Linked DNA regions of Sphaerisporangium krabiense. The main gene of each other region encodes a partner of the protein of the gene in region 2 in a complex. Links are inferred from orthologs where the notes say so. Each region holds a gene or a part of one and is shown on either strand. Other genes may lie near its edges.

Region 1 (5,562 bases), on a different replicon or contig from region 2:
TCGGTCATGTTCGCCTTCCTAGAGATCTTTCTTAACCGTGCTACGTCTCCCGGGCCCGGATGGTTCACTCCGCACGGCAACTAACTGAGGAAGTATGAACAATTGCACGTAACGTCCAGGTCAAAGGGGCCCCACGCCCGCTCCCGGCCGGAGCCGCGGGACGCCTCGCGCCCCCGGGGACGGGGGCACGAGGCACGGCCTCAGGCGCCGAGGATCTTGCGCAGGAAGCGGCCGGTGTGGCTCTCCTCCACACCGGCGACCTGCTCGGGGGTGCCGGTCGCGAGCACGCGCCCGCCGCGCGAGCCGCCCTCGGGGCCCATGTCGATGAGCCAGTCGGCGGTCTTGATCACGTCGAGGTTGTGCTCGATGACGATGACCGTGTTGCCGCCGTCGACCAGGCGGCCGAGCACGCCGAGCAGCTTGTTGATGTCCTCGAAGTGCAGGCCGGTGGTGGGCTCGTCCAGGACGTAGACCGTGCGGCCGGTGGAGCGGCGCTGCAACTCGGAGGCGAGCTTGACCCGCTGGGCCTCGCCGCCGGACAGCGTGGTGGCGGGCTGGCCCAGCCGGACGTACCCGAGGCCGACGTCGTTGAGGGTCTTGAGGTGACGCTTGATCGCCGGGATCGCGTCGAAGAACTCCAGCGCCTCCTCGATCGGCATGTCGAGGACCTCGGAGATGGTCTTGCCCTTGTAGTGGACCTCCAGGGTCTCGCGGTTGTAGCGGGCGCCGTGGCAGACCTCGCAGGGGACGTAGACGTCCGGCAGGAAGTTCATCTCGATCTTGATGGTGCCGTCGCCCGAGCACGCCTCGCAGCGGCCGCCCTTGACGTTGAAGCTGAACCGTCCCGGCTGGTAGCCGCGGATCTTCGCCTCGGTGGTCTGCGCGAACAGCTTGCGCACGTGGTCGAAGACCCCGGTGTAGGTGGCCGGGTTGGACCTCGGCGTCCGGCCGATCGGGCTCTGGTCGACATGGACGACCTTGTCCACCAGATCGGTGCCGGTCACGCGGGAGTGGCGGCCGGGGACCGTCTTGGCGCCGTTCAGCTCCTTGGCCAGGGCGCTGTAGAGGATGTCGTTGACCAGCGTGGACTTGCCCGAGCCCGACACGCCCGTGACGGCGGTGAACACGCCGAGGGGGAACTCGACGTCCACGCCCTTGAGGTTGTGCTCGCGGGCGCCCTTGACGGTCAGCTTCCGCTTGGGGTCGCGCCGGCGGCGGGACGCGGGCAGCGTGATGCTCCTGCGGCCGGACAGGTAGGCGCCGGTGAGGGAGTCCTCGCAGGAGAGCAGGTCCTCGACGGTGCCGGAGACCACGACCTGGCCGCCGTGCTCGCCCGCGCCGGGGCCGATGTCGACCACCCAGTCGGCGGCGGCGATGGTGTCCTCGTCGTGCTCGACGACGATGAGCGTGTTGCCCATGTCGCGCAGGCGGATCAGCGTGTCCAGCAGGCGCTGGTTGTCGCGCTGGTGCAGGCCGATCGACGGCTCGTCCAGCACGTACAGGACGCCGACGAGGCCGGAGCCGATCTGCGTGGCCAGGCGGATGCGCTGGGCCTCGCCGCCCGCGAGCGTGCCCGCCGCGCGGTTCAGGGTGAGGTAGTCCAGGCCGACGTCCAGCAGGAACCCGAGCCGGGCGTTGATCTCTTTGACGACCCGCTCGGCGATGTGCATGTCGCGCTCGGACAGGCTGAGGTCGCCGAGGAACTTGGCGCACTCGCCGATCGACAGCGACGAGACCTCGGCGATCGACCGGTCGGCGACGGTCACCGCCAGGGAGACCGGCTTGAGCCGCGCCCCCTTGCAGGTGGGGCAGGGGATCTCGCGCATGAAGCCTTCGAAGCGCTCACGGCTGGAGTCGCTCTCGGCCTCGGAATGGCGCCGCTGCACCCATGGGATGACGCCCTCGAAGGAGGTGTAGTAGGACCGCTGCCTGCCGTACCGGTTGCTGTAGCGGACGTGGACCTGCTGGTCGTGGCCGCGCAGCAGGGCCTTCTGCGCCTGCTTGGGCAGGCGCTCCCACGGGGTGTCGAGGTCGAAGCCGATCGCGTGGCCGAGCGCCTCGACGAGGCGGATGAAGTAGTCGCTGGTGTGGCCGCCCGCCCACGGCGCGATCGCGCCGTCGCCGAGGCTCTTCTCGGGGTCGGGCACGACGAGCTCGGGGTCGACCTCCATGCGGGTGCCGAGGCCGGTGCACTCGGGGCAGGCGCCGAAGGGCGAGTTGAACGAGAACGACCTCGGCTCCAGCTCCTCGAACGACAGGTCGTCGTAGGGGCAGTACAGGTGCTCGGAGTAGAAGCGCTCGCGGCCCGGGTCGTCCTCGGGGAGGTCGACGAAGTCGAGGGTGATCGTGCCGCCGGAGAGCTGGAGCGCGGTCTCGACCGAGTCGGTGAGCCGGCGGCGCGCGCCGTCCTTCACCGAGAGGCGGTCGACGATGACCTCGATGTCGTGCTTCTCGTACTTCTTCAGGGTGGGCGGCTCTTCGAGCCTGACCACGGTGCCGTCGACCCTGGCGCGCGCGAAGCCCTTGGTCTGCAGCTCGCGGAACAGCTCGGCGTACTCGCCCTTGCGGCCGCGGACCACCGGGGCCATGACCTGGAAGCGCGTGCCCTCGGGCAGCTCGAGCACGCGGTCGACGATCTGCTGGGGGGTCTGGCGGGCGATGGGACGCCCGCAGGCCGGGCAGTGCGGCTTGCCGATGCGGGCCCACAGCAGGCGCAGGTAGTCGTAGACCTCGGTGATGGTGCCGACCGTGGACCGGGGGTTGCGCGAGGTGGACTTCTGGTCGATCGAGACGGCCGGGGACAGGCCCTCGATGAAGTCGACGTCGGGCTTGTCCATCTGCCCGAGGAACTGCCTGGCGTACGCCGACAAGGACTCGACGTAGCGGCGCTGGCCCTCGGCGAAGATGGTGTCGAAGGCCAGGCTGGACTTACCCGAGCCGGACAGCCCGGTGAAGACGATCAGAGCGTCTCGCGGCAGGTCCAGCGAGACGTCTTTGAGGTTGTGTTCGCGGGCGCCACGAACGATCAAGCGGTCGGCCACAGCAGATCTCTCATGTCCGTTCATGATCCACGGCAGCCGAGCTAGGGCCACCTCTGACTAGTCGCCGCCACTCTAACGACGGGGTCCGACAGTTTTCTTCCGGTCCGGGGAAGGCGCCCCCGGTGGGCGGGTGGGCGGGTGACGCGGGCCGGGACGACGCCCATGGTCCGGACGATCATGGCGGCTCGCTGCCTGGGCCAGGACGGGTGTGCTCACCTCACAGTACCCAACACCCGGGGCCGGGAAGGCCGGATTCCGCCGGGCCTGGAGGACGTCCCCGCCCGGCCGGCCGGGGACGGCGAAGCCCCGGGACCGGGGTATCACGGCCTTAAGGTGACGGAGCGGACCCCGCGCCGCCACCCCGGCCGGCGGCGCCCGTCCCGCCCGGCCCTTCCATCGACACTGCCGAGGAGTACCCGTGACCTACACCGGTGATGTGACCGCCGGCGGCCCCGCCGACGTGCGCGAGCTGCCCGACCTGACGATCAGCAAGATCGAGGTGGGCGACTTCGGGAACAACGCCTACCTGCTGCGGTGCCGTGAGACCGGGGACGGCGCGCTGATCGACGCGGCCGCCGACGCCCCCCGGCTGCTCGAACTGATCGGCGACCGGCCCATCAGCAAGATCATCACCACGCACCGGCACCCGGACCACTGGATGGCCCTGGCGGAGGTGGCGAAGGAGACGGGGGCGGAGACGATCGCCCACCCCTTGGACGCCCCCGGGCTCCCCGTGCCGGTGACCCGCCGGGTCGAGCACGGCGAGCGCGTCACCGTGGGCGTGGTGACGATCGAGGTGATCCACCTGCGGGGACACACGCCGGGCTCGATCGCCCTGCTGTACGGCGACTCCCACCTGTTCACGGGGGACTCGCTCTTTCCGGGCGGGGTCGGCAACACCCAGGGGGACGCCGCCCGGTTCGACCGGCTCTACACCGACGTGGTGGAGCGCATCTTCGACCGGCTGCCCGACGACACCTGGGTGTACCCGGGGCACGGCAAGGACACCACGCTCGGGGCCGAACGCCCCGCGCTGCCGGAGTGGCGCGCGCGGGGCTGGTGAGGAACGCTCCCGCACCCGGCCCGGCACCGCGGGGATGCCGGGCCGCCGGGCACGGCGCTAGCGCACGCTGCCGGTGAGCTTGCGCTCCTTGCGCTGCTCGCGCTTGAACATCAGCACGCGCAGCGGGATGGCCGAGACCAGCGCGATCTGCATGCAGGCGCCGATCTGGATGAGGATGTCGCCGCCGGCGAGGTCCGCCGCCCAGATGATCAGGCAGGCGACGTTGACCATGATCCAGGCCAGCACGACCGCCGCCAGGTTGCCCTTGGGCTTGGGGTACTCGATGCGGCTGACCATGAGCCAGGCCACCGCGAAGATGCCGATCACCGTCGGGTAGGACGGCTGGAACAGCAGCACGATCGACACCACGGTCATGGCGCCCATGGGGATGGGCAGGCCCATGAAGTCGCCGCTCTTGGTCTTCACGCAGGCGAACCGCGCCAGCCGCACGACGCCCGCGACCAGCACGGACACCGCGGCGCACAGCACCAGCCACAGCGGGAGACTGTGGGAGAAGCCCGCCCACGCCACCACCATGAAGGCGGGGGCGAAGCCGAAGCTGATCACGTCCGCGAGGTTGTCCAGCTCGGCGCCCATGGCCGAGGCGCGGAAGCGCCGGGCCACGAGGCCGTCGAACAGGTCGCAGGTGGCGCCGATCAGCAGCAGCACCACCGCGGTGGCGAAGTAGCGGGGGTCGGGGTGGAACTCACGCGACTGCTGGAGCTGGGCGATCGCCGACCACGCCAGCACGCAGACCGCCAGGAACCCGCAGACCGCGTTGCCGATGGACAGCGAGTCGGCGGCGGAGAGGCGGAAGGCCTTCCCGACCGGTCCTCTCGGCGCTTCGTCCTCGTCCAGGTCGTCCATGGACCACCCGGCGTCAGCCATGGTCAATGCGAGTCACTCCCGCCGTCGTCCGCTGCCCCACGCTGACCGCGGGGGCGATCCCTTCTGGAAGGTAGATGTCCACCCGCGAGCCGAAGCGGATCAGCCCGATCCGCTCGCCCCGCGAGACCTTGGCGCCCATGCCGAGGTACGGCACGATGCGACGGGCCACGGCTCCGGCGATCTGCCACAGCTCGATGTCACCGAGGGCCGTGGCGAAATGCCAGACGACCCGCTCGTTCTGGTCGCTGTCCTTGTCGAAGGCCGGGCGGAACCCGCCGGCCACGTGCTCCACCGAGGTGACCGTGCCGTCGAGCGGCGCGCGGTTCACGTGGACGTTCAGCGGGCTCATGAAGATCGCCACGCGGGTACGCCCGTCCGGCTGGGGGTCGACGCTCTGCACCACGCCGTCGGCGGGGCTGAGGACCAGCCCGGGCCCGAGGTCGCGCTCGGGGTCGCGGAAGAACCAGAGCATGGCGCCGGTCAGGGCGGTCAGCGGAGCCGCCGCGAGCACCCATGGGCGGGACCGCCGGGCCAGCGCCGTCGTGACGACGGCGGCCGCGGCGGTGGGGG
Region 2 (8,524 bases):
CTCGGGACCGCCGCGCGGCCGGTGCTGTAGTCGTCGAGCAGGATCTCGACCTCGACCGTCGGGTTGCCCCGGGAGTCGAGGATCTCGCGGGCGGTAATGGCCTCGATGGCAGCCACCAAGCGCTCCTAGGTTTGTCAGCCCGGGGTGGGCCCCCCGGAACCCATCACCGCGGCGTCGTGCGCGGCGCGGCTTGCGGACGGTTTGCCTCCCGAGCCTATCGGGACCCCGCCCCCCGGCACGCCGCGCCCTCCCGCCCTACGGCTCAGCTCTCGGGGGCCTCGCGCGAACGCTCCCAGGCCCGCACCCGGTCGCGGTAGTCGCGGGCGGCGGCGCGCAGCTCGGCCTCCGGGTCCAGGCCCGCCGCGCGGGCCCGGCGCACCAGGTCGAACAGCTCGCGGCCGACGCCCTGGCCGACGGCGCGGGACAAACTCTCGGGGACGCCGGCGCGCTCGGCGCGGCTCTGCAGGCCGTGCGCGAGCGACAGCGCCGGCTGGCCCATCGGGACGCCGTCCAGCAGCGAGACGCGGCCCTTCGCGGCGCGCTCGGCCGCCTTGATCACGTCCCAGTTGGCGTTGACCTCGTCGGCGCCGCTCACCTCGACGCCCGCGAACACGTGCGGGTGGCGGCGGACCAGCTTGTCGACGATGCCCTGCACGACGTCGTCCACGTCGAAGCCGCCGTCGGCCTCCTCGCGCTCCTGGGCGACGCGGGAGTGGAAGACGACCTGGAAGATCAGGTCGCCGAGCTCCTCGCGCAGGGAGGCGTGGTCGCCCTCCTCGATCGTCTCCAGGACCTCGTAGGACTCCTCCAGCAGGTACGGCACCAGGGACTCGTGGGTCTGCTCGGCGTCCCACGGGCAGGTGCGCCGCAGCCGGTCCATTACGGTGACCAGGTCGAGGAAGCGGGCGCCCGGCAGGTCGTAGGAGCCGGGGACCAGCTCGATGACGGGCGGCTCCGGCAGGTCGAGCGCGGCGCGGCCGACGGCCCGCATGAAGGGCTCGTCGCCGTCCTGGGCGGCGACCCACACGATGGTCTCGGCGACGGCGTCGCGGGCGAGCGCCACCGGGTCGGGCGTCACGACCTCGACGGGGATGTCCTCTTCCGCGAGGTAGGGCAGCAGCGGGTGACCGGCGGAGCCGGTGAGCACCCGGCCTGAGCCGAGGGCCGCCCACGCCCGCCCGCTCAGCAGCCCCGGCGCCACCCGGGGCGAGGTCGTGACGACGACGAGGGTCATCTCACTGGCCGGCGGTGGGATCCTGCTGCTGGGACGGGTCCTGCTGGAGCTCGCCTCCCTGGGAGGGGTCCTGCTGGGTCTGAGCGCTCGGGCTCGGGGCGGGCTTGCCGAACCGGGCCTCGTCGACCATGCCGCCCTGCTGGTTGTCCCAGGCGCCGTAGCGCGGCGAGATCTTGACCGGGACGGCCTCGAGCTGCTGGACGAGCTTGATCTGGGCGGCCTGCACCGACGCCTGGTCGGTCAGGTTGGCGCCGAAGCGCTCCAGCGCCTTCTGGTAGATGACGCCGCCGCGGACCCACGAGCGGGCCATCGACGGGGCGACGCCCTTGCCGAGCGCGGCCATGCCGAGCTGCTGGGAGCCGCCCTGCTCGGAGATCAGCTTGTCGACGTCGCCGTCGGTGACGGCGATGCCGTTGCGCTGGGCGAACCCGTCGAACTGGCGGATCGCGATGAGCTGGAGCAGGATCGCGCGCGGGATCGACGGGATCTGGAGCTGCGACTCGTTGATGTTCGACTTCTTCAGCGCCGCCTGGAACTCGGCGATCTTGTCGTTCAGCTCGCCGGTGCTGATGCGCTCGTTCCCGACGGTGGCGGCCTCGCCGACCCGGACGGGCGAGGAACAGGCGGTCATGGCGAGGCACGCCAGCACGGCGGCCGCGACGGCCTGCGGCGCGCGCACACGTATCGACTTCACAAGCGGTCCCTTCAACAGAGGCGGGCCTACTCTACTCAAACCTGGCGGCCGCCTCGTCACGGACTCTGCGCGCGAGGGGCGCGGCGGTGGTCTGAGGAGGAGGGAGGGTGAGGAACGAACCCGGACGACGACGAAGACCGCCGCCTCAAGAGCGCCCCTCGCCGCCGAGCGGAGCGAGGCCATGGGCAGGGGCGCGGCGGTGGTCTGAGGAGGAGGGAGGGTGAGGAACGAACCCGGACGACGACGAAGACCGCCGCCTCAAGAGCGCCCCTCGCCGCCGAGCGGAGCGAGGCCATGGGCAGGGAACATGGCTTCCACCAGGTCCGTGCACCAGGTGAGGAGTTCGAGGTCGCGCAGGGGACGGCCGCCGATGGGCTTGGTCTTGGGCAGCGGCACCAGCAGGGTCTCCGCGGCCGACTTGTAGATCGACTTGGGGTACAGCCGGTCCAGGCGGACCTGCTGGGACTCCCTCAGCCGCGCCGGGGCGAACCTGATGTGCTGGCCCTGCAGGGCGACGTCGGTCAGCCCGGCCTTGCGGGCGTGGACGCGGAACCGCGCGACCTCCAGCAGGTTGTCGACCTCCTGCGGCGGGCGTCCGTACCGGTCGACCAGCTCCTCGCGCACCGCGGCGATGTCCTCGGGCGAGCCGACCGCCGCCAGGCGCTTGTACGCCTCCAGCCGCAGCCGCTCGGAGGTGACGTAGTCGTGCGGGATGTGGGCGTTGACCGGCAGCTCGACCTTGACGTCGGCGTGGTCCTCCGCGACCGCCTCTCCGGACAGCTTGGCCTTCTGCTCCTGCACGGCCTCGGCCATCATGCGGACGTACAGGTCGAAGCCGACGCCGGCGATGTGGCCGGACTGCTCGGCGCCGAGGATGTTGCCGGCGCCGCGGATCTCCAGGTCCTTCATCGCGACGTACATGCCCGCGCCCATCTCGGTGTGCTGGGCGATCGTCGCGAGCCGCTCGTGCGCGGTCTCGGTGAGCGGGGCCTCCGGCGGGTACAGGAAGTAGGCGTAGCCGCGCTCGCGGCCCCGGCCGACCCGGCCGCGGAGCTGGTGGAGCTGGGACAGGCCGTAGTTGTCCGCGCGGTCCACGATGAGGGTGTTGGCGTTCGGGATGTCGAGGCCGGACTCGACGATCGTCGTGCTGACGAGCACGTCGAAGTCGCGCTCCCAGAAGCCGACCATGATCTTCTCGAGCTGCTGCTCGTTCATCTGCCCGTGCGCGACGGCGACGCGGGCCTCGGGGACCAGCTCGCGCAGGCGCCCGGCCACCCGGTTGATCGAGGACACGCGGTTGTGGACGAAGAACACCTGGCCGTCGCGCATCAGCTCGCGCCGGACGGCCGCCGCGATCTGCTTCTCGTCGTAGGGCCCGACGAAGGTGAGGATCGGGTGCCGCTCCTCGGGGGGCGTCAGGATCGTGGACATCTCGCGGATGCCGGTGAGGCCCATCTCCAGCGTGCGGGGGATCGGCGTCGCGGACATGGCCAGCACGTCGACCTGCGTGCGCATGTGCTTCATGGCCTCTTTGTGCTCGACGCCGAAGCGCTGCTCCTCGTCGACGATGATGAGGCCGAGCTGCTTGAACCGGATGTCGGGGTTGAGCAGGCGGTGCGTGCCGATCACGATGTCGACGCCGCCGTCCCTGAGCCCGTCCAGGGTCGCCTTGACCTCGCCGTCGGACTGGAAGCGCGACACCGGCTTCACCACGACGGGGAAGCTCGCGAAGCGCTCGCCGAAGGTCGACAGGTGCTGCTGGACGAGCAGGGTGGTGGGGACGAGCACGGCGACCTGCTTGCCGTCCTGCACGGCCTTGAACGCCGCGCGCACCGCGATCTCGGTCTTGCCGTAGCCGACGTCGCCGCAGATCAGGCGGTCCATCGGGACGGGGCGCTCCATGTCGCGCTTGACCTCGTCGATGGCGGCGAGCTGGTCGCCGGTCTCGGCGTAGGGGAAGGCGTCCTCCATCTCGCGCTGCCAGGGGGTGTCGGCGGCGAACGCGTAGCCGGGCGAGGCCATGCGGGCGCTGTAGAGGCGGATCAGCTCGCCGGCGATCTCCTTGACGGCCTTGCGCGCCCGGGACTTGGCCTTGGCCCAGTCGGCGCCGCCCATGCGGTTCAGCGTGGGGGACTCGCCGCCGACGTAGCGGGTGACCTCGTCGAGCTGGTCGGTGGGGACGTACAGCCGGTCGCCCTTGGCGTACTCGATCACCAGGTACTCGCGGGTGGCGCCCTGGACGGCGCGCTGCACCATCTCGACGTACCGCCCCACGCCGTGCTGGGCGTGCACGACGTGGTCGCCGACCTTGAGCTGCAGGGGGTCCACCATGTTCCTGCGGCGGGAGGGCAGGCGGCGCATGTCCTTGGTGGACGCCTTCTGCCCCACCAGGTCCAGGTGGGTGAGGACGGCGACCGTGTCGGTGACGAAGCCGTGCTCGACGCGGCCGGTGGTGACGTTGACGACGTCCCTGCCGGGGGCCTCGTCGAGCGAGGGCACGAGCCTGGCGGCGACGTCCACGCCCTTGAGCAGCTCGACGATGCGCTCGGCCGGGCCGTGCCCCTCGCTCAGCAGGACGACCGCGCGGCCGTCCCCGAGCCACCCCTTGATGTCGGCGAGCGCGCGCTGGGTGTCGCCCCGGTAGGACTCGGCCTCGCGGGCGGGCAGCTCGACGGCCTCGCCCGCGCCGTACAGTTCGTCGTCGCCGGGCAGCGACGTGCCGCCGTCACCGGCCTGGTCGGTGGCCGCGAACGGCGCGACCGTCCACCACGGCCGGCCGAGCTCGCGGGCGTGGTCGCGGATCTCGGCGAGGCCGCGGAACGCCGCGGCGCCGAGGTCGATCGGCGCGGCGCCCCCGGCGGCGGCGTTGATCCAGGACGCCTCCAGGAACTCCTGGCTGGTGTGGACGAGCTCGACGGCGCGGCCGCGGATGCGCTCGGGGTCGCAGACGAGGACGGCGGCGAGGGCGGGCAGGTGGTCGAGCAGCACGTCCATGCCGTCCACGAGCGCGGGGGCGAACGCCTCCATGCCCTCGACGGGGATGCCGTCGGCGAGCTGGTCGAGGGTCTCCCTCAGCGCCGGGTGCAGCTCGCCGAGGTCGCGGGCGCGCCGCCTGACCTCGTCGGTGAGCAGCAGCTCGCGGCAGGGCGCGGCGAACAGGCCGTCCTGCGCGACCTCGAGCGAGCGCTGGTCGGCGACCTTGAACCAGCGGATCTCCTCGACCGTGTCGCCCCAGAACTCCAGGCGCAGCGGGTGTTCCTCGGTGGGCGGGAAGACGTCCAGCAGGCCGCCGCGCACGGCGACCTCGCCGCGCTTCTCCACCATGTCCACCCGGTGGTAGCCGCCCGCGACCAGGCGCTCGACGACCTCGTCCAGGTCGGCGTCGTCCCCGGCGCGCAGGCGCACGGGCATGAGGTCGCCGAGGCCGGTGACCAGCGGCTGGAGCACGGCGCGCACCGGCGCGACGACGACCGACAGCGGGCCGGCGGCGGCGTCCCCGGCGACGGGGTGGGCGAGCCGGCGCAGCACGGCCAGGCGCTGGCCGACGGTGTCGCTGCGCGGCGACAGGCGCTCGTGCGGAAGGGTCTCCCAGGCGGGGAAGACGGCGACGGCGTCGTCCCCGACGAGGCCCGTCAGCGCCGCGGCCAGGTCTTCGGCCTCGCGCCCGGTGGCGGTGACGGCCAGCACGGGACGTTCGCGGGCCAGCGCCGCCACCACGAAGGGCCGCAGGGCGGGGGCGGCGATCAGGTCGACGTCCTGGGCGGACCGCTCCAGGGCCCCGGCCAGGCGCGGTTCGGCGATGACAAGGTCGAGCAGTCCGGAAAGACTCATCAGAAATGCCCCCACGTGGTCAGGTCCGGCTTCTCGTTCGCCTCGGGGCCCTGCTCGTTCGAACACCCCACGCGGCGACCCACCTCGCGCACCGCACCGGTACAGGCGGCACCCGGAGACGACCCTCGCGGGTGCCTTGCGCACTATACGACGACGCGCGCGACCCCGGTTCGTCGCGTCCGGGGTCACCCTCAAGGCTACTTCCCTCGCGGGGCCGGCATGCCGGGAACCACCCGTCCGCCCGCTACGGCGGATCTCGCGGTGAATGTCCCTTCCGGGCGCCGGCCGCCCCCCTGTGGCGGCGGCCCGGTTCCCCGGAGCGTCCTTTCGCAAAGTAAATCCACTACAGAAGGGGGTTCAATGACTACCCTGAGTGACATGTCAGAGGTTCGATGGTGGCCCGCCACCCAAGGCGACGTGTTCAGCCTCCGGATCCGCGAGCTGAGAACCGAGCAGCTCGGCCGCAGGCTCGACATCCTGATCGCCGGATGCGGCCGCGGCGGAGGCATCGATCTGGAGCGCGTCGAGACCCGGATCACCGGCATCGACGAGGACCTCCCCGTGCTGCGCGCCGCGCTGGAGCACCGCGCCGACCTGGACGCCCGCTTCCTCGGCGACCTGCGCGACGCGCCGCTGCTGCCGCGCACGTTCGACGTCGTGCACGCGGCGTTCCTGCTCGAGCGCCTGCGCCACACCGAGCTCGTGCTGGACCGCATGGTCAACGCCCTGCGTCCCGGCGGGCTCCTGCTGATCCGCATGCGCGACCGCGCCTCGGCGTACGGCTTCTGCGACCGTCTCCTGCCCGGCTGGTGCCGCGCGCTGCTGTGGCCGCGGTTCGCCCCCGCGGGCGCGGTCGGCCCGCTGCCGGCGATCTACGAGCAGGTCGCCTCCCGCGAGGGCATCCATTCCTACTGCCTCATGCGCGGGCTCATGATCGCCGAGGACTACTCGGGCACGTCGGGCCCCGCGCTGCGCGGGCCGCACGCGCGGCTCGTCCGCGTGGCGTGCAAGGTGGTGGCGCGCCTGTCCGGCGACCGCCTGCCCGCCACGCGGGACGAGATCACGCTGGTGATCCGCAAGCCCCAGAACCATTTCGCCCGGCTGATCTGACCCCGGCCGCGGGCGCCGGCGCGAGGCCGTCGCGAGGCCGGCACGGTCAGCGCGAGGTCAGCACGGGGTGCCAGCTTCCCGGCCGCTGACTGTCCTTCATGTCGCCGGAGAGCCGGACGCTCTGCCGTCCGTCCACGGTGACCAGCGCCAGGTAGGAGTCGAACTCGTTCTCGCACCCGCCGAGGCACTGCAGCGCGATCAGATGATCGTTGTCCGCCCATGCCAGGAGCTGGAGCATCCACTGCCGTCCGACGATCTTCCCGGTGGCGGTGTCCCGCACGACGGTCTCGGGCCCATCGACCCGCTGGGCCACGAATTCCTCGGCCTTCTCCGGCGTCATCGTCTTCGGTCCGCGCGGGTAGACGCGGCGACCGGCGTAAAGCCTGCCGTCCGGCGACGTCCCCGCCTGCTCGATGTCGAGCTCCTCGGTCGCGGGCGTCCCGGCCCGGCGTCCGTCGAGGCCGTAGTACAGCCGCTGGGGATCCTCCTCGCGGAACCTCCGGTCGTTGGGCTCCGAGATCAGCGTGCCGTCGGAGGACCACTGGAAGGCGGCGTCCGGCGGCCCGGGAAGTGCCTCGGACGGCTTGTCCACGGCGTGGAACGCGGCCGTGCCCGACGACGCCTCCACGATGTGGAACCCGGTGCGGACCGGGTCGGACTCCTCCCAGCTCGTCCCGTCCGCCGACACCTTCTCGCGGACGTCGGGGTTCTTCTCGTACGCGGTGGCCAGCACCTTCGTGCCGTCGGGCGACCAGGCGACCCGCGCCACCGGGTGGTCCAGCGGGACCCACCTCACCTGGCGCGTGGCCATGTCGAGGATGCCGACCCTGGAGGCGGGCAGGTCCCGTTCCAGCACGGCGGCGAGCCGCATGCCGGGGGCCACGTCCACCGTCGACCAGTCCGTCCGCTCGTACCCGTCCGTCCGGGGGTCGTACAGGTACCAGGTGTCGTGACGGCGGTCGGACCGCGCGCCCGTCTTCTCGTACCCCGACACGAAGTACGAAGAGACGGCCATCCGGCCCGCGGCGATCAGGCCACGCGGCGGCGCCTGCCCCGGGTCCGCGCGCACGTCCAGGGAGGCGGGCAGCGCGCCGGCCTCCACGGGGGACGGCCGGGGCGGCGGCCCCTCGGGCAGCGGGTCGGGCGGCGGCGTGGCGAGCGAGACCGCGGTGGGCGAGACGGACGCCGACGCGGTGGGCGTGACCGCCGTCGCGGTCCTGTCCTCACGCCCGCCCGCGCCGCGCACGATCACCGGCGCCAGCACTCCCGCGGCGACCACCGCGGCCGTGGCCCCCGTGGCCAGCACGACCGTGGTGAGACGCCGCCGCCCGCGCCGCCGCAGGACGCGGTCGGCCAGGTCGTGGGGCACTTGGGCCTCCCCGGCCCACTCGCGGAGCGTGTCGGGAAGCAGCGATTCGGGAGTCATCGGGGAACCTCCTCGAAGGAGTCGCGCGGGGCGCGCAGGTCGGCGAGTTCGGGCGCGGCGACGCGCAGGCGGGCGAGGGAGCGGTGGACGGTGCTGCGCACGGTGCCGACCGAGCAGCCCATGATCTGGGCCACCTGGGCCTCGGGCAGGTCCTCGAAGTACCGCAGCACCAGGGCGGCGCGCTGGCGCGGGGTCAGCCGGGCCAGCGCGTGGCGCAGCACGAGCTTCA

Evidence for each region. The genes of interacting proteins can lie anywhere in the genome.
Region 1: the proteins of mfd (region 2) and uvrA are in contact, whole or in part, in a crystal structure (PDB 4DFC), measured with the Escherichia coli proteins. The link is inferred for Sphaerisporangium krabiense from one-to-one orthologs.

What each region holds. Positions count from the first base shown.
Region 1 is NZ_JACHBR010000002.1:1,209,871-1,215,432, reverse strand. Bases 1-3,383 are described here. They hold uvrA (excinuclease ABC subunit UvrA), read right to left. Parts: upstream 3,042-3,383; coding sequence 201-3,041; downstream 1-200. Other genes in these bases: BJ981_RS33265 (Rieske (2Fe-2S) protein), read right to left, coding at 1-8. In the rest of the region: BJ981_RS33255 (MBL fold metallo-hydrolase), read left to right, coding at 3,460-4,104; pssA (CDP-diacylglycerol--serine O-phosphatidyltransferase), read right to left, coding at 4,162-4,992; BJ981_RS33245 (phosphatidylserine decarboxylase), read right to left, coding at 4,985-5,562. UniProt on the Escherichia coli protein: The UvrABC repair system catalyzes the recognition and processing of DNA lesions. UvrA is an ATPase and a DNA-binding protein. A damage recognition complex composed of 2 UvrA and 2 UvrB subunits scans DNA for abnormalities.
Region 2 is NZ_JACHBR010000001.1:3,352,944-3,361,467, reverse strand. The notes cover bases 1,987-6,152. They hold mfd (transcription-repair coupling factor), read right to left. Parts: upstream 5,760-6,152; coding sequence 2,187-5,759; downstream 1,987-2,186. Other genes in these bases: BJ981_RS15015 (class I SAM-dependent methyltransferase), read left to right, coding at 6,138-6,152. In the rest of the region: eno (phosphopyruvate hydratase), read right to left, coding at 1-116; BJ981_RS15030 (nucleoside triphosphate pyrophosphohydrolase), read right to left, coding at 263-1,234; BJ981_RS15025 (SurA N-terminal domain-containing protein), read right to left, coding at 1,236-1,928; more of BJ981_RS15015, read left to right, coding at 6,153-6,869; BJ981_RS15010 (hypothetical protein), read right to left, coding at 6,916-8,295; BJ981_RS15005 (SigE family RNA polymerase sigma factor), read right to left, coding at 8,292-8,524. UniProt on the Escherichia coli protein: Couples transcription and DNA repair by recognizing RNA polymerase (RNAP) stalled at DNA lesions. Mediates ATP-dependent release of RNAP and its truncated transcript from the DNA, and recruitment of nucleotide excision repair machinery to the damaged site.